One region of the Micromonospora sp. NPDC048986 genome, then DNA from elsewhere that is predicted to be linked to it. Evidence: riboswitches for the same ligand, from Rfam matches in the RefSeq annotation. Region 1 holds a riboswitch; the other holds the start of a gene.
The links. Region 1 has a riboswitch for S-adenosylmethionine ahead of thrC (threonine synthase). Riboswitches for the same ligand answer to the same signal wherever they lie in the genome.
Positions count from the first base shown of each region.

Region 1 (8,845 bases):
GGTGGCCGCCTGGTCCCGGGCCTGCGGCCGACCGGAGTTGCTGCTGGAGGTGGTGGTCGGTAACGACCGCGCCTACCGCGCCTACCAGCGCCTGGGCTTCAAGGACACCGGCGTACGGGTCCCCCACCCGAACATCCCAGCCCTCACCGAACTACAGATGCGCCGCCCCGCCTAAAACCAAGAACTCATCCCAGGGCAGAACCCCGGTGATGCTTCAGGGCCGGATGCGTCAGCGACAACCGTGCCCACGTCAGGGTTTCCGGGGCAGCCCGACCCGCGCAGGGATCAAGCCTGACCGCCCGGAGCGGGTCGGGCTGACCCGGAAACCCCCACCGCGACCAATAAACTCAGACGTGCCGCCGCGACTGCACGATCCGGAACCGGTTCGCCACGTACGCCCCGTCGGTCAGCGCCGAGTTGGCCGCCGCGTTGGCCCCACTGCCGTGGAAGTCGGAGAACGCCGCCGACTGGTTGACGAAGACACCACCGGTGAGGTTGCAGGACAGGTGCACCCCGACCTCGACAGCCACCGCCTCGGCCGCGTCCAGCACGGCCTCGTCGGTCGAGTAGACCCCGGCGGTGAGCGCGCCCTTCTCGCCGACGGTCCGGCGCAGCAGCTCCAGGCTGTGCGCTGTGGAGTCGGTCGCGATGGCGAACGAGATCGGCCCGAACCATTCCCGGCCGTACGTCTCCGCGTCGTCCGCGCTCAGCTTCACGATCGTCGGGGTACGCACCACGGCGTCGGCGTACGACGGGTGGGCCACGGTCCGCGACTCCAGCACCGGCTCGCCGACCTTCGTCACCTCGGCCAGCCGCTCCAGCACCCCGTCGTTGACGATGGCGCCGGTCAGCTCCACGCCTCGGGCCGGGTCCGCGGTGAGCTTGCCGACGGCGGCGGCGATGCCGCCGGCCACCTCGTCGAAGCTCTTGTGCCCCTGGTCGGTCTCGATGCCCCCGGCCGGGATGAGGATGTTCTGTGAGGTGGTGCACATCTGCCCGCTGTAGAGGGTCAGCGTGAAACCGAGGTTGCGGCACAGGCCGGCGAAGTCGTCGGTGGAGTCGATGACGACGGTGTTGAGGCCGGCCTTCTCGGTGTAGACCGATGCCTGCCGCGCGTGCGTCTCCAGCCAGTCGCCGTACTCGGTGGAGCCGGTGAAGTCGACGATCTTGACGGAGCGGTGCAGGGCCAGGTCGCTGGCGAGCTTCTCGCCGGGCGCCTCGGCCGCCAGCATGATCAGGTTCGGGTCGAACCCGGCCTCGGCGAGCACCTCCCGGGCGTACTTCACCGTGATGGCCAGCGGCAGCACCGCGCGCGGGTGCGGCTTGACGATCACCGGATTGCCGGTGACCAGCGAGGCGAACAGGCCGGGGTACGAGTTCCAGGTCGGGAAGGTGTTGCAGCCGATCACCAGCGCCACCCCACGCGGCACCACGTGGAACGTCTTGGTCATCCGCAGCGGGTCACCCTTGCCGGCGGCCTTCTCCCAGCCCGCCGTGCCCGGGTGCCGGGTCATCTCGGCGTACGCGTACGCCAGCGCTTCCAGCGCCCGGTCCAACGCGTGCGCGCCACCGGCCTGGAAGGCCATCACGAACGCCTGCCCGCTGGTGAACTGCACAGCGTTGGCCAGCTCGAAGATGTGCTTGTGCAGCCGGTCGAGGATCTCCAGGCAGACGCCCACCCGGGCCTGCGGGCCGGCGTCGCGCCACGCCGGCAGCGCGGCGGAGGCGGCGCTGACCAGCTCGCCGGGGCCGGCGTGCGGGTAGCGCACCGCCAACTCCACCCCGAACGGGCTCGTCTCGGTGGCGACCCGAGCGCCGCTGCCAGGCTGGTCGAGCGGAAAATCACCGCCGAGGTACGCCTCGAAGGCGGCCTTTCCGTCGGCGGCGGCGGTCTCGCCGTACACCCTGGGGCTGGGGGATTCGGGATAGGCGGACCAGTAGCCCCGCTCCGTGATCGCGGTCAGCGCACGGTTGAGGGTGTCGGCGTGCCTGTCGTACAGGGGATGCGGGGTCTCCGTCATGCCCGCCATCATGCCGCAGTCGGGTTCGGGTGCAGAAGCGCCAATGACCGACAGCACCAGGGTTGCCCGCGGCGGCAGCGGGTATCCGCGGACCTTCCGGCCAGGAAAAGCCGGTCACGGGAGGGCGGCGGGTGAGGATCACCGAGATCCGGGTGCACGGGGTCGCCGACAAGGGGCCCGAGACGATCCTCGACCGACCGATCGTCGCGCGGGTCGCGGGAGACGACAACGCCGGCTTCTACCGGCCGCGGCCCGGCTACGGTGCCCCCGCGGACCGCGACGGGTCGACGCTTGAGGCGTACCGCTGGAGCCAGCTGACCGGCGGCACCGCGATCCGGACGTTCTCCCTGGTCCTGCTCCTGCCGTTCATGCTCAGCAACATCGCGGTCTGGATGCTGCCGGTCGCCGGTCGCGGCGGCCGTGCCGCACGGGCGCTGTGCCGACTGTTGGCCGCCACGATGACCGCGATGTACGTCCTCTCCGCCGTCGGGGTGTCCCTCGACCTGATCGCCTGGCAGTGTGCGGCCTACCCGAGGTGTCTGGAGGGGCGTCGGGAAATCTCCTGGCTGGGTGGCGTGCCGCCCGGGCAGCGGCTCGCGCTGCTGGCCGTACCGCCGATCATCGCGATCGTCCTGATCTGGCGGCTCGGTGCCCGGACCTGGCAGCTCCCCGAGGACAGCGACCATGCGCCCGGGGTGGGTGCGGACCGGCTCGACGCGCCCGCCTTCCGGGACACCCGCTCGCTGCTGCGCCGCCTGCGCTCGGTCCACGTAGCGGTGGCGCTGGGCACGCTCAACATCGCTCTGCTGTTGGTGCTGGCACCGCACGATGCCGCAGTGCTCGGCTGGCTGCTACTGGCCGCGGACGTGGCGCTGCTCGCCGGCGCGCTGGTGCTGCTCTGCCAGCCGGCGATCGAGCGACGCGGGAAGCACGACCAGTGGAGTTCGCGGACGATCCACTGGGCGGCGGTCGCGCTCACCGCACTGACCCTGGGGTACGCGTTGCTGCCCCGGCCGCCGTGGACCGCCGAGGGACCGTTGCCGGGTTACGGGATGACGGCCGCCGGGCTGTTTGCCGGGCAGGTGGTGCTGCTCGCGATGCTCGGCCTGGTGGTCGTCGTGCAGCGCCGCTCTCTCCCCCGGCCCCTCTTCCTGCTGGCCGGGCTGGGCGCGCCGGTGCTGATAACGGTCGCGATCGGGTTGGGCGTCGCCTACGACTCGGGCCTGACCTACGGGCTCGCCGAGTATCTGGACCGTGGTTCCAGCCCGACGCCGGCCCGGCCGCTGCCGCCGGGTGCGCCACCGCTGTCCCCGCCGATCGCCTTCCGCTGGGCCACCCTCGGCTTCTCCCTCGCCGTGCTCCTGGTGGTCGTGACGGCAGTGCTCGGACCCCGGATCGGTCGGGGTCATCGCCGCCGGGAGGCCGAGGAACTGGTCCGGCGGGACTATCCGGAAGCCTCCCGGGCGGCCCCCGAACGGGTCCGGGCCGTCCGCGAGGCGATCATGCGTGCCCGACTCACGGATCGGCTCGGGCCGCTGCTGGCCACCGCGTACGTGGTGTTGGCGCTGCTCACCCTGGCGGCGGCCGGGCTCTCGGTGATCGGTCCCGGCCCGGGTGCGCTCGCGCTGCGGCTCGGCGGCGAACCACTGGCCCGTCCGGTGATCTTCGTGACCGACCTGGGCGCCCTGCTGATCGGACTGTTCGCCACGGTCCTCGCCGTGCTGGGGCTGGTCGCCTACCGATCCGGCGTGATCCGGCTGGTCGGGGTGCTCTGGGAGCTGGCCACCTTCTGGCCGCGTGCCGCGCATCCGCTCGCCCCGCCGTGCTACGTCGAGCGGGCGGTCCCCGAGCTGACCCGTCGGATCGGGCAGCTCACCGCCGACGGGAACGCTGTGGTGCTGTCCGGGCAGAGTCACGGCAGCGTGCTCGCGGCGGCGACGGTGCTCCAACTCCCTGACCACTGCCGCCGGCGAGTGGCCCTGCTGACCTACGGCACCCCGCTCGGCAACCGCTACCAGCGGATCTTCCCGGCGTACGTCAACGACGCGTTGTTGCGCAAGGTCGGCGACCGGCTGGCCTGGCGGTGGATCAACCTGTGGCGGTACACCGACGCGGTGGGCGGACCGGTGTTCGTCCCGCTCGTGGACGGACCCGGCGACCCGGCCGCCCGGGTCGACCGTCGGGTACGGGATCCGAAGGGGCTGCTCATCGCACCGACCGACACCGTGCCCCCACCCGTGCAGGGCCACCGGTTCACCCCGGACGACGACTTCCACGCCGCGATCGGCGAACTCATCGGGCGACTGGAGCGGACGGAGGAGTGACCGACCGGGTCAGAGGGTGAGCTGCCAGTCGGTCCAGGAGTCCACCGGACGGAAGCCGAGCTGCTCGTTGATTGCCACCATGTAGCTGTTGCTGGCGGCGTTGATGGTGTCGATGCTCCGCACCGCCGGCTCGTGGGTGAGCAGGTGGTGCAGGTTCTCCGCCTTGGCGATGAGGCCGAGCCGGTGCCCACGGTGGGACGGGTCGACGATGGTGATCTGCTGGAAGGCGTGCCAGTCGGCGGAGGCGCCAACCTCCAGCAGCGTCCAGGCGACCAGCCGGCCGGACGCCTCGTGTCGCATCCCGAGGTGGTACCGCCGGCGGCCCTTGGCCCCCAGGGCCCGATCGGTGCCGCGGATGCGCTCGGCGTCCACCTGCTCCGGCTCCCACTGCATGTCACCAAGCGGCGCGTCCATCATCAGCCGGCCGTCCAGGTAGGCGATGTCCGTCAGATACTCCTCCGGGGTGGCGCCCTGCCAGCACACCGATCGGTACCCCTCGGCCCGGGGCTGGGCCTCGCCGAGTGCCGCGCGGAGCGCGACCCGGTCGATCTCGGCGATCTCCAGCCGGCGACGCACCTCGACCAAGGCGGCCTGGGCTCCGGTCGACGCGGCGAACGCAGCGCCCGCCACGTTCCGGGCCGGCCCGCCGGGCAACGCGGAGACGGTCAGCCCGACGACCCGCTTGCGGCCGTGCTCGCGCAGCAGCCGTACGCCGTACTCGTGCAGTGCCCGACCGACGCCCCGGCGCCGCAGCTCCGGACGCACCTTCAGCTCGACGGTGGCGTTGTCGGTGTTGTCGAGCTGCGGCAGGTCCAGTTGCAGGAAGCCGGCCGGGACACCGTCCAGTCGGGCCAGCGCCCAGAGCGTCCGGGTGCCGGGCAACGGCGTGTGGAACAGCGCGTCGAAGCGGCGCCGGCAGAAGGGCGGCAGGTCCGGCAGATCGGCGTCGTTGACCGCCACCCCGATCCGGTACGCCTCGTCGACGGAAGTCCGGTCGGCGCCGTCGAACGACGCGATGGTGATGCTCATGTCGGTGAGCGTGCACCGTACAAAAGCGATCGGGCCAGCGAATTACTCGCTGGCCCGATCGAACGTGGTCGGGAGGGACACTCGCACAACGCCTCCGGCGTTGGGTCGCAAGAACTTCAAAAGTCTTCGGCGAAATGCCCTCCCGCACGGAGCATCTTGCGCCGTCCGGTTCCTGCCGTCAAGTCCGTAGCGGCGGGTTTTCCACACTCACAGCGAAAACCCAGTTACCGAGTGATCGACTCGCGCCTCGGTCCGAGCGAGCCCGTCAGCCGAGGAGGCCGGCGTCGCGAGCGGCCCGCAGCGAGGGCTTGATGTGGTGGGTCGGGCCGACCTGGCCGGCCACCGCGTCGATGGTCTTCAGGCCCTCGCCGGTGTTGAACACGACGGTCTCGGCCGTCGGGTCGAGCCGACCGGACTCGACCAGCTTGCGCAGCACGGCCACCGTGACCCCACCCGCGGTTTCGGCGAAGACCCCTGTGGTGCGGGCCAGATCGCGAATGCCGGCGCGGATCTCGTCGTCGTCGACGTACTCCATCCAGCCGCCGGTGCGGCGGACCGCCTCCAGGGCGTAGAGGCCGGCCGCCGGGTCGCCGATGTTCAGCGACTTGGCGATGCCGGTGGGCTTGACCGGGACGATCGTGTCGGTCTCGGCGTGCAGGGCGACGGCGATCGGGTTGCAGCCGGCGGACTGCGCGCCGAAGACCTTCCAGCCGTCGGCGGGCGCCTCGACCAGGCCGATCTCCACCAGCTCGGAGAACGCCTTGTCAATCTTGGTGAGCAGCTCGCCGCTGGCCATCGGGATGACCACCTGTGCCGGGATCCGCCAGCCGAGCTGCTCGGCCACCTCGTAGCCGAGGGTCTTGGAGCCCTCCGCGTAGTACGGCCGGACGTTCACGTTGACGAACGCGGTGTCCTCGAATTCGTCGGTCTCCACCAGCTCACCGCAGAGCCTGTTGACGTCGTCGTACGAACCGTCGATCGCGACCAGCTCACCGCCGTAGACGGCGGTGGTGATGACCTTGCCCTGCTCCAGGTCACTGGGGATGAAGACCACCGAGGGCGCCCCGGCGCGGGCGGCGTGGGCGGCCACCGAGTTGGCCAGGTTGCCGGTCGACGCGCAGGCGAACCGGGTGAAGCCGAGCGCCTTGGCGGCGGTGAGCGCCACCGAGACGACCCGGTCCTTGAACGAGTGGGTGGGGTTGGCGCTGTCGTCCTTGACCCACAGCGGCGCGGTGATGCCCAGCTCGGCGGCGAGGTGCGGGGCCGCCACCAGTGGGGTCAGCCCCGGGTCGAGGGTGACCCGGCTGGCCGGGTCCTGACCGGCGGGCAGCAGGGCGGCGTACCGCCAGATGTTGTTCGGGCCGGCCTCGATCTGCTCGCGGGTGACGGTGGCCAGAGCGGCGGTGTCGTAGTCGACCTCCAGCGGGCCGAAACACTCGTAACAGGCGTGCTGGGCGGCGAGCGGGTAGCGGGCCGAGCAGGCACGACAGACCAGGGCGCGGGCGGGGCTGGCCGAGGTGTCAATGCCGGAGGTGACGAGCGTCGACGTCATGTCGAGAGTCCTCTCATCTTTCCCCGCATCGCACGGTGCGGCGGGGACGGAATTGGCACCTGCCCCGCGGGTCGCTCAGCGGTGAGCGCGCGGGGTGGTTGCCGGGGCGTCGTCGGGCCGTATCCCTCAGCCCCTCTGGATGAGGTATTCAGTTGTGGGGTCGAGTCTAGGCAAAGCTGGGCCCGGCCTCCAGGGCAGATCCCAGGAAGTGGGTCAGCGGCCGCTCACGGCCACGGGGTCGGTCACCGCGATCGGGTCCGTCACAGCGCTCGGGCGGGGCAGCGGCGTGGTCCGGGGCCGGGCAGCGAGGTTCGCGGCGATCAGTGCGGCGATCGTGATGGCCGCCCCGACCAGTTCGACGGGCTCCGGGCGGTAGCCGCGGGCGATCTGCACAGCGAAGGTGGTCACCGGGACCAGGTTCATGAACAGCGCGGCGTTGGCGGCGCCGAGTCGCTGCACGCCGGTGTTCCAGGCCAGGACCGCGATCACCGCGCCCACCAGCACGGCGTACGCCAACTGCGGGGCGACCGCCGCGAGGTCGGCGGCGGCCGGCGCGTGCTGCCAGCCGACGGCGTCGGCGCCGATGCTCAGGGCGAGCATGGCGGCAGTGCCAGCGAGCGCGGTGAGGGTGGTGAAGCGCAGCGGGGACCATTCGCCGAACCGGCTGGCACCGTGGGTGTAGATGCCCCAGCCCAGCACCGCGCCGATCATCATCAGCCCGCCGAGACCGAACTGGCCCAGCCCGGCCAGGCTGCCGCGGGTGATCACCAGGCCGACTCCGAGGAGCGCCACCAGGGAGAGGGCCAGCAGCAGCGGCTTTGGGCGTACGCCGTCGCGAGCCCAGCGCACGAGTTGGGTGATCACCGGCGTGGTGGCCACGAAGAGCGAGATCTGCTGCGGGGCCGCGTGTTCGAGCGCCAGGTTGGTGAGCAGGTTGAAGCCCGCGAAGCCGACCACTCCAAGCACCACCACCTCCAGCGCCCGGCCTCCGTGCCGAAACGCGCCGGCACCCTCGCGGAGCAGCAGGATGGCGACCAGGACGACGGCGGCCAGCAGGTAGCGCGCTGTGGTCAGGTTGAGCGGGTCGACCCGGTTGAGCGCGCTGGCCAGGATCGGGAACATCACGCCCCAACCGAGCACGGCGACCAGTGGGTACGCGGTGGCGCGGGATCGCATCAGCAACTCCAATGTTCGAGTATCGTCGAACCAACGACACCGACATTAGAGTGTTGTTCGATTATTGTCGAACAAGGGTTACACTGGTCACATGGAGCCGCACGAACCCGACCTGACCGCCGTCCCGGTCACCAACGTGCTGGCCGCACTCGCCGACGACGTGCGGCTGCAGATCGTCCGGGCGCTCGCCGAGGGCGGCGAGGCCGCCTGCGGCAGCTTCGACTTCGGCGTCTCCAAGGCGACCCGCAGCCACCACCTCAAGGTGCTGCGCGAGGCGGGCCTGACCCGGACCCGGGCCGCCGGCACCAGCCGACTGGTCCGGCTCCGCAGGGACGAGCTGGACAAGCTCTACCCCGGCCTGCTGGACGCGGTCCTCACCCAGCGCCCGCCTGCCTGACGCTCCCGCTTCGGCCCCTACGCCGCGTCGCCGCCGGTCACGGCCGCGGGGCGGGTAAGACCTGCCACTCGCGCACGCTATGGAGCTGAATCGTTTACGGCATCAGCGCAGCGCCGGGAGCCGGCGCGCGGACGCAGAGCCGGGAGCGACGCAGAGCCGGGAGCGACGCAGAGCCGGGAGCCGGCGCGCGGACGCAGAGCCAGGAGCGAGCCACAGCCGGGAGCCGGCGCGCGACGCACAGCCGGGAGCCGGCGCGTGGCCCTCGCGGAGCACTGCGGGGACGAGCTCTGGCCGGCGCGTCGCCGGAGCCGCCTCGTCGAGGCCCCGGCGACGCGGTACGGGTGCG
Region 1 covers NZ_JBEZFJ010000007.1:333,965-342,809, forward strand. Annotated here, with positions in the region: gene AB0B94_RS17300 (GNAT family N-acetyltransferase) at 1-175, shown strand, start outside; gene paaN (phenylacetic acid degradation protein PaaN) at 348-2,021, opposite strand; gene AB0B94_RS17310 (hypothetical protein) at 2,153-4,345, shown strand; gene AB0B94_RS17315 (GNAT family N-acetyltransferase) at 4,355-5,374, opposite strand; gene thrC (threonine synthase) at 5,640-6,926, opposite strand; SAM riboswitch class I at 6,937-7,072, opposite strand; gene AB0B94_RS17325 (DMT family transporter) at 7,140-8,102, opposite strand; gene AB0B94_RS17330 (metalloregulator ArsR/SmtB family transcription factor) at 8,194-8,499, shown strand.

Region 2 (8,845 bases), on a different contig from region 1:
TAGTAGTCGATCAGCGCCTGCGCGCTCTCCGGCCGCACCGCGGCGACCTGCGCGGGCGAGTGCCCGTAGCCGGTGTTGTCGGGGTCGGCGGCGAGCCCGAACCGACCCGCCCAGTCGCCGCTCACCCAGACCTGCTCGGCGTCGAGCAGGTCGGCGACGTGGTGGTCCTGCACCCGGGTGAGGTGCCAGACCAGCCAGCCGACCGAGTTGGCGCCCGGGGCGGGCCGGTGGCGCAGTTGCTCGGGGCTGAGGCCGTCGACGGCCGCGCGGACGAGGTCAGGGAGCCGGTCGTACGCCTCGGTCAGCAGGTCACTCACGTCCACGGGTACGCCTTCCTGGTCGGTTCCCCCACAGGTACCGCCGGACCCGGACGGGCAAACCTCTGCCGCTACGGTGATCGAATGGTCGCAGCGGTGGAGTTGTACCTGGACCCGGACGCCACCCGCCGGATCCGGGTGCTCTGGGATGCCCTGGAGGCCGAGGGCGTGCAGAGCATGCGCTCGCTGCTGGAGCGGCGCCACCGTCCGCACGTCTCGCTCATGGTGGCGCCCCGTTTCGACAGGGAGCAGGTCGCCGAGGCGCTGAAAGGGACGGTGGTGGCCGCCCCGCTGCGGCTCGACTTCCAGCACGCGGGTCAGTTCGTCGGTCGGGTGCTCTGGCTCGGCCCGGCACCCACGCCGGAGTTGCTGGCGCACCACCGGCTGGTGCACGACCGGCTCGCCGCCGCCGGCATCGCCCTCGCCGAGCACTACCAGCCGGGGCGGTGGGTGCCGCACTGCACGCTCTCCATGCGGGTGCCGAACACGTTGATGGCCGCCGCGGTGCGCCGCTGTCTGGAGGTGTTGCCGCTGGCCGCGACAGTGGTCGGCGCGGCGCTCACCGACCACGCGCGCGGCATCGCCTACCCGCTGCCTTGACCGCGCCTCGACCGTCGAGGCGTAATGTCCGGTTTGGCGGGCGACAGTCGGAAACCCGAAAACAAGCGGTGCGGATGTGGCCGGGCGTGGGAAGGTTCGGGTGGCTGTCGTACCGGTGGTGGGCTGCTCGTAGGCGGTCCGCCCGGCCGGTGTGGCGCGGGGTCACCCCGCGCCGCCCACGGCGGCTTCGACGAGGAGAGGCAGGGCCCATGCAGGCTCAGCGCAGGCCACCGCGCACGGAGCGGAGCCAGACCCGGGACGACCGGACCGGCGGCGGAATGACCGGGGCGGCCACGCCACTGACGATCTGGGCGGCCGCCGTACTGCTCGGCCGGATCGGTGCCGGCGACGACGACGTCGAGGACGAGCGGCACATCCTGCGCGGCATCGAGTGATCCCGGCCGCGCGGCTCAGAGCCAGCCGCGCCGCTTGAAGATCACATAGAGGGTGCCGCAGACCAGCAGCATCAACAGCAGCGCGAAGAGGTAGCCGAAGCGCCAGTTCAGCTCCGGCATGTGGACGAAGTTCATGCCGTACACGGTGCCGATGAGCGTGGGAGCGAAGAGGATCGCCGCCCAGGAGGAGACCTTCTTCAGCTCCTCGTTCTGGCTGTAGCTGGCCGCGGTGAGGCTGCGCATCTCCTCGTTCTGCTGCTGCGAGACGAGGGTGGCGTTGACGGTGAGGATGTTCTGCAACAGGTGCCGGAAACCGTCCACCCGCTCCACCACCTGGGTCAGGTGGTCGGTGACGTCACGCAGGTAGCGGCGCAGTTCCTCGTCGGCGCTGGCGCTGCCGGCGCCGTCGGCCAGCGCGTCGAGCACGCTGAGCAGTGGACGGGCGGCCCGCTGGAACTGGATGACCTCGCGGCTGAGCCCGTAGATGCGGCGGCTGGCGTTCGGGTCGCCACCGAACACCTGGGTCTCGATCTCGTCGATGTCGTTCTCCAGCCCGGCCACCACCGGCGCGTACCCGTCGACGACCTGGTCGAGGATCGCGTAGAGGACCGCCTCCGGCCCGCGGGCGAGCATCTGCGCCTCGGTCTCCAGCCGCCGCCGCACCGCGGCCAGGTCGGGCGCCTCTCCGTGTCGCACGGTGACCACGAAACCCGGGCCGATGAACAGGTGCAGCTCGGAGAACTCGACCTCCTCCCGGAGGTCGTCGTAGCGGGCGGCGCGCAGCACCACGAACAGGGTGTGCCCGTACCGCTCCAGCTTGGGCCGCTGGTGGGCGTTGATCGCGTCCTCGACCGCCAGGTCGTGCAGCCGAAACTCCCGCGCCAGCGAGGTGATCTGCTCGATGTCCGGCCGGTACAACCCGATCCAGGCCATCGCGCCGTCCTGCTCCTGCAGACAGCGGTACGTTTCGGCGAGGCCGGACGGCGAGGCGAACCGGTGCCCCCGGAGGTAGACCGCGCTGTCCACCAGGCCGCCGTGGGACGCGCCGGGTGACTCCGCGGACGGCGCCACGCCGACAGTCGTCTCGTACTCGTCGAGTTGGCGTCCGAAGCCATCACCCGGGCGGAAGCGACGGCCGCCGACCATGCCCTGTCCCCTCCCCCGGGTGCCGTCCCATCCAGCCCGGGGCGCTGCTTCCCCAGTGTCCTGGGCCCTGAAACCCGCAGTGGCGTCGGCTGTGTTCCGCACACCGGCGGACGGGGCCGGTCCGACGGGCGGATACTCACGGTGACCGGGGTTGGGATGACGGGGGACGCGCCGGTGACTGTCGACAGACGCGCCGGCCGGTTGCGGGGGTGGCTGCTCGACGCCGGCTCGGACCAGGCCGTGCAGCACCCGGGGCCGCACGGGCGCCCGCCGGAGCACCGGCACCACCCGTGGTGGAAGGTGATGTGCCTGACCGGTGTCGACTACTTCTCCACGCTGGGTTACCAGCCGGGCATCGCGGCGCTGGCCGCCGGGGCGCTCTCACCGGTGGCGACTGTGGTGCTGGTGCTGGTGACTCTGCTGGGGGCGCTGCCGGTCTACCGGCGGGTGGCGGTGGAGAGCCCGCACGGTGAGGGTTCCATCGCGATGCTGGTACGCCTGCTGAGCTACTGGCCGGGCAAGTTGCTGGTGCTGGTGCTGCTCGGTTTCGCGGCCACCGACTTCATCATCACCATCACCCTCTCGGCCGCCGACGCGACGGCGCACATCGACGAGAACCCGTTCTGGCCGAGCGGGCTCAAGGGTCACGAGGTGCTGGTCACGCTGCTGCTGCTGTCGCTGCTGGGCGCGGTGTTCCTCAAGGGATTCGCCGAGGCCATCGGGATCGCCGTCGTGCTGGTCGCGGTCTACCTGACGCTGAACGCCGTGGTGGTGGCCGACGCGCTGTGGCGGGTGGTGACGCACCCGAGCGCGGTAGGTGACTGGACCACCGCGCTGACCACCGGGCACGGTGATCCGTGGCTGGTGGTCGGGTTGTCGCTGCTGGTCTTTCCGAAGCTGGCGTTGGGCCTGTCCGGCTTCGAGACCGGGGTGGCGGTCATGCCGAGCGTACGGGGTGATCCGCAGGACTCGGAGGCCCAACCGCTGGGCCGGATCCGTGGCGCCCGCCGGCTGCTCACCACCGCGGCGGTGATCATGAGCGTCTTCCTGATCACCAGCAGTGTGACGACCACAGTGCTCATTCCGCCGGAGGCCTTCCAGCCGGGCGGGCCGGCGAACGGGCGCGCGCTGGCCTACCTGGCGCACGCCCACCTCGGCGAGGTGTTCGGCACCGTCTACGACCTGTCCACCATCGGAATTCTCTGGTTCGCCGGGGCATCCGCGATGGCTGGTCTGCTCAACCTCGTGCCGCGCTACCTGCCCCGTTACGGCATGGCGCCCACCTGGGCGCGAGCCGTCCGGCCGCTGGTGCTGGTCTTCACCGCCGTGGCGTTCCTGATCACGATCATCTTCGAGGCCAGCGTGGACGCGCAGGGCGGCGCGTACGCCACCGGGGTCCTGGTGTTGATCACCTCGGCCGCGACGGCGGTGACGCTCGCGGCGCTCCGGCAGCGTCAGCGCGGCCGCACCATCGCGTTCGGGGTCATCGCGGTGATTTTCGTCTACACCACGCTGGCGAACGTGGTGGAGCGCCCGAGCGGCGTCAAGATCGCGGGCTGTTTCATCGGCGGGATCATCCTGGTGTCGGCGCTGTCCCGGCTGATGCGGGCCTACGAGCTGCGCGTCGACCACGTCGAGCTGGACCACGCCGCGGCCCGGATGATCGACGAACGCGCCGGACGGCGGATCCGCCTCATCGCGCACGAACCCGACCGGCGCGACGAGGTGGAGTACCACGCGAAGCTGGCGCAGACCATGGCGGACAACGACTTTCCCGACGACAGCGACGTCATCTTCGTCGAGGTCACTGTCACCGACCCGTCCGACTTCGAGACCGAGCTGCTGGTCCGCGGCAGCGTGGTCGACGGCCGCTTCCCGGTGCTCAGCCTGGCCAGCTCGTCGGTGCCCACCGCGCTCGCCGCCCTGCTGCTGGAGATCCGTGACCGCAGCCGTCACCGCCCCCACATCTACTTCGAGTGGTCCGAGGGCGGCCCAACCCGCAACTTCCTGCGCTACCTGGCGTTCGGACAGGGCGCCATCGCCTCGGTGACCCGGGAGATCCTGCGCCGCCAGGAGCCCGACCCGCACCGTCGACCGCACGTGCACGCCGGCTGACCTGCGAGTCGACAGCCGTCGCGCACAGTGAGCGTGGTCATACCGACTGGACGATCCACCCGTTCGTGCTGCTAGCCTCGGCGCAGGTCATGAGCGCCAGCGCGAAGCCCCGGCTCGCTGGCCGGCAACCCTCCTCCGCGGTGGGGTGCCCCGGGTGAAGACCAGGCACCGGCAGGACGTCGGTGCAAGCGTGGCCTGGCACCCAGGTCAGCACAGACCCGGGAGAACCATGCGCATCCTCCGCACCACCCCACCGACCGACGTCGCGGACTCCCGCACCGGTCGACCCTCGCCCGCACTGATCCGGCGGCGGCACGTGGACATGATGCGAATGTGCAGCGCCGCCTGTCGTCGCGGCACCGCGCTCTAGCACCCCCTTCCCCAGCTCCTTTCCCACCGGTACGCCCATCGGGCGTGCCGTCGGTGGCGCACGTGCGCGCCCAGACACCACACTCGGAGACACCAGTGCGATTCCTTCCTGCCCTGACCCGTGCCGCCGCCCTGGGCGCGGCCACGATCCTGGCCGCCACCACCCTCACCGCCTGCGGCGACGACAGCTCGTCCGACGCCACCGCCAACCCGTACCGCCTGGCCCAGGCGGGTGTGCTGCGCGCCGGAACGCTTACCGACGCCCCGCCGAACGTGTACCTCAAGGACGGCAGGTTCACCGGCTTCGACAACGACCTGCTGACCGCCGTGGCCGGCAAGCTCGGCCTCACCGTCGAGTTCGTCGGCACCGACTTCTCCGCGCTGCTCAGCCAGGTGAACAACCGCAAGTTCGACGTGGGCAGCTCCTCCATCACCATCACCGAGGCCCGCAAGAAGACAGTCGACTTCGGCAACGGCTACGACTTCGGCTACTTCGGCCTGGACGTCCCGGCCGGCTCGCCGATCACCGGCTTCGACCAGCTCACCGGCAAGCGGGTCGTGGTGGTGCAGGGCACCGTCCAGGACGACTACGCCACCGGCAAGCAGCTCAACCCGGTGCGGGTGCCGGACTACAACGGTGCGATCAACCAGCTCAAGGCGGGCACCGCCGACGCCTGGATCGCGCCGGCGGAGATCGGCGAGAAGTCGGCCGCCGACAGCAACGGCAAGATCACCGTGGCGGCCAAGCAGCTCAGCCCGGCACCGACCGCGTACGCGGTGGCCAAGGGGAACGACAAGCTGCGCGAGGCGCTGAACAAGAGCCTCGACGAGGTCATCGCCGATGGCACCTGGAGCCGGTTGCAGGCGCAGTACTACCCGGGTCGGCCGATCCCGGCGGACTTCACACCGGGCAGCGGCACGGTGAAGGCCCCGTCCGCGTCGGCCACGCCGTCGGTGTCGGCTGTGCCGACGGGGCCGTCGGCGTCCGCGTCGACCGCTTCCTGAGCCGGTGACGAGCGAGCGGGGCGGTAGGAGGAGCGACCGATGGATCCGTTGAGCACCCTGTGGGAGACCTTCTTCGACGCCGACGCGATGCGCGAGGCGCTGCCCGAGATGCTGACCGTCGGGTTGCCCAACACGCTGATCCTGGCGGTCTCCGCCGCCCTGCTCGGCTCGGTGCTGGGCCTGCTGCTGGCCGTCGCGGGCATCTCCCGCAGCCGCTGGTTGCGCTGGCCGGCACGGGTCTACACCGACGTGTTCCGGGGGCTGCCGGCCGCGGCGACGATCCTGCTGATCGGCGTCGGGCTGGCCCCGCTGGGCATGCAGGTCTGGGGGCCGGATCCCTACCCGTTGGGCATCCTGGCGCTGTCGCTCATCGCCGCCGCGTACATCGGGGAGATCTTCCGCTCGGGCATCCAGTCGGTGGAGGCCGCCCAGTTGGAAGGTGCCCGGGCGCTCGGCTTCTCCTGGGCCGACTCGATGCGGCTGGTGATCATTCCGCAGGGCATCCGGCGGGTCTTGCCGGCCTGGGTGAACCAGCTCATCGCGCTGATCAAGGACTCCAGCCTGGTCTACTTCCTCGGCCTGGTGGCCAGCCAGCGGGAGCTGTTCCGGATCGGGCAGGACTACGCGGCCACCACCGGCAACGAGTCGGCACTGCTGCTGGCAGGGCTCTGCTACCTGGCGTTGACAGTTCCGCTGACGCACGTCGTCAACTGGATCGACAGGCGGCTGCGCAACGGTCGGCCGGCCACCGTGTCGACCGAAGAGGACGACGACATCCTGTCGTACGCCGCGACCCAAGGAGATCGGCGATGACCACCGCCACGACGACCTCGGTCAGCCTCGACGTACGCGACGTGCACCTCGCCTTCGGACCGAACCGGGTGCTGCGCGGCGTCGACCTCTCGGTGCCGCGGGGCGCGACGGCCTGCGTCATCGGGCCGTCCGGGTCTGGCAAGTCCACACTGCTGCGCACCATCAACCGGCTGATCGAACCGGACCGGGGCGACGTGCTGCTGGACGGGCGCAGCGTGCTGGGCGACGACCCGGACGTGTTGCGGCAGCGGGTGGGCATGGTGTTCCAGCAGTTCAACCTCTTTCCGCACATGAGCGTGCTGCGCAACGTCACGCTGGCGCTGCGCCGGCTGCGCAAGCTCGATGCGGACGAGGCGGAGACCGTCGCTCGGGCCCAGTTGGAGCTGGTGGGGCTGGCCGGCAAGGCGAACTCCCGCCCGGCGCAGCTCTCCGGTGGTCAACAGCAGCGGGTGGCGATCGCCCGCGCGCTGGCGCTGCGGCCCGAGGTGATGCTCTTCGACGAGGCCACCTCGGCGCTCGACCCGGAGTTGGTCAAGGGCGTCCTCGGGGTGATGGCCGACCTGTCCGCCGCCGGCATGACGATGGTGGTGGTGACCCACGAGATGGGCTTCGCCCGGCAGGTAGCCGACACCGTCGCCTTCATGGACCGGGGCGTGGTGCTGGAGGCCGGCCCACCCGAGGCGATCTTCGAGCGGGCCGAGCATCAGCGGCTTCGCCGGTTCCTCGACCAGGTGCTCTGAGCCTGGGTCACTCGTTGGGTCCTCGCCCCAGCAGCCGGATCTCCTCGTTGTCCAGCGCGGCCTGGAGTTCCTGGAGCACCAGGTCGTCGATCTCCCGGTTGTCGCGCAGTCGGGTGACCTCCCGCCTCTTGTGGGCGAGGACGCCGAGGCGCAGTCGGCGTTCCAGCCGGCGCTCCTCGGCGGTGTTCCCGCCGCTCTCGTTGAGGTCCGCCAGATGCCGCCGGTACTCGGCCTCCAGCCGACGCACCGAGTCATCCTGGGCACCGATCTCCGCAGCTACCCGCGGTAGGGCGGCCAGGCCCACCTCGGTGGCGCGCCGCCGGGCGTTGCGGGCCTCGTCGACGCGTTCCGGGTCGCCGCTCAGCCCGGCCCAGCGGACCACCAACGGCAGTGTGGTGCCCTGAAGCAGCATGATCAGGACGATCACCAGCGCGGTGACGAAGATGATCAGATCGCGTTCGACCACCGGTCGACCGTCGACCATCACCGTCGGAACGGCCAGGGCGGCGGCCAGCGAGACCGCGCCCCGGAAACCGGACCAGCCCGCGACGGTCCCCACCCGCCAGCTCGACGGCCCCTGGCTCGGGTCCATGATGCGGCGCCGCCGCAGCCTCGCGGCCTGCGCGGTCAGGTAGACGAAGAGAAGCCGGGTGCCGATCACGACCACTGTGACCACCAGCACGATCACCAGAGCCCGCCCGGGCGAGGTGCTGGTGATGCCCCGCACCGCGCGGGGAATCTGCGTGCCGAGCAGGACGAACAGACCGCCGTTGATCAGGAAGGTGGACAGGTCCCAGAACGCGTACGCCAGCACCCGGGACCGGGCCCGGATCACCCGTGGGCCGGCGTAGGCCAACACCAGGCCGGCGACCACCACCGCCAGCACCCCACTGGCGTGCACCGAGTCGGCGAGCAGGAAGGCACCGAACGGTGTCAGCACGCTCAACGCGCCCTCGCGCAGCGGATCGTCGAGCCGCTTGCGGATCAGCACCACGGCGGCCCCCACCAGCAGACCGGCTGTCACACCGCCGACGCTGGCGCCGACGAACTCCTCGCCGACGCCCAGCACGCCCGGGTCGGCGCTGTGGCTGAGCAGACCCACCGCCACCGCGAAGACCACCAGCGCCGTACCGTCGTTGATCAGGCTCTCCGCGTGCAGGGTGGTGAGCAGCTTCCGGGGCAGCCGCTTGGCCAGGCCGGTGACCGCGGCGGCGTCGGTCGGCGCGAGGACCGCGCCGAGCACCCAGGCGGCTGCGGGATTCACCCCGAACGCCTGCGCGGCGAACGACACAGTGACCATGGTGAGCACCACCAGCACCACGGCGAGCAGCCCGATCACGGGCAG
Region 2 covers NZ_JBEZFJ010000011.1:168,966-177,810, reverse strand. Annotated here, with positions in the region: gene AB0B94_RS22780 (DUF664 domain-containing protein) at 1-323, opposite strand, end outside; gene AB0B94_RS22775 (2'-5' RNA ligase family protein) at 402-917, shown strand; gene AB0B94_RS22770 (hypothetical protein) at 1,127-1,312, shown strand; gene corA (magnesium/cobalt transporter CorA) at 1,328-2,458, opposite strand; gene AB0B94_RS22760 (amino acid transporter) at 2,633-4,573, shown strand; SAM riboswitch class IV at 4,659-4,770, shown strand; gene AB0B94_RS22755 (ABC transporter substrate-binding protein) at 5,039-5,947, shown strand; gene AB0B94_RS22750 (amino acid ABC transporter permease) at 5,987-6,760, shown strand; gene AB0B94_RS22745 (amino acid ABC transporter ATP-binding protein) at 6,757-7,500, shown strand; gene AB0B94_RS22740 (Na+/H+ antiporter) at 7,508-8,845, opposite strand, start outside.
Region 2: linked by a shared signal. The riboswitch ahead of AB0B94_RS22755 (ABC transporter substrate-binding protein) and the one ahead of thrC (threonine synthase) in region 1 are both predicted to bind S-adenosylmethionine.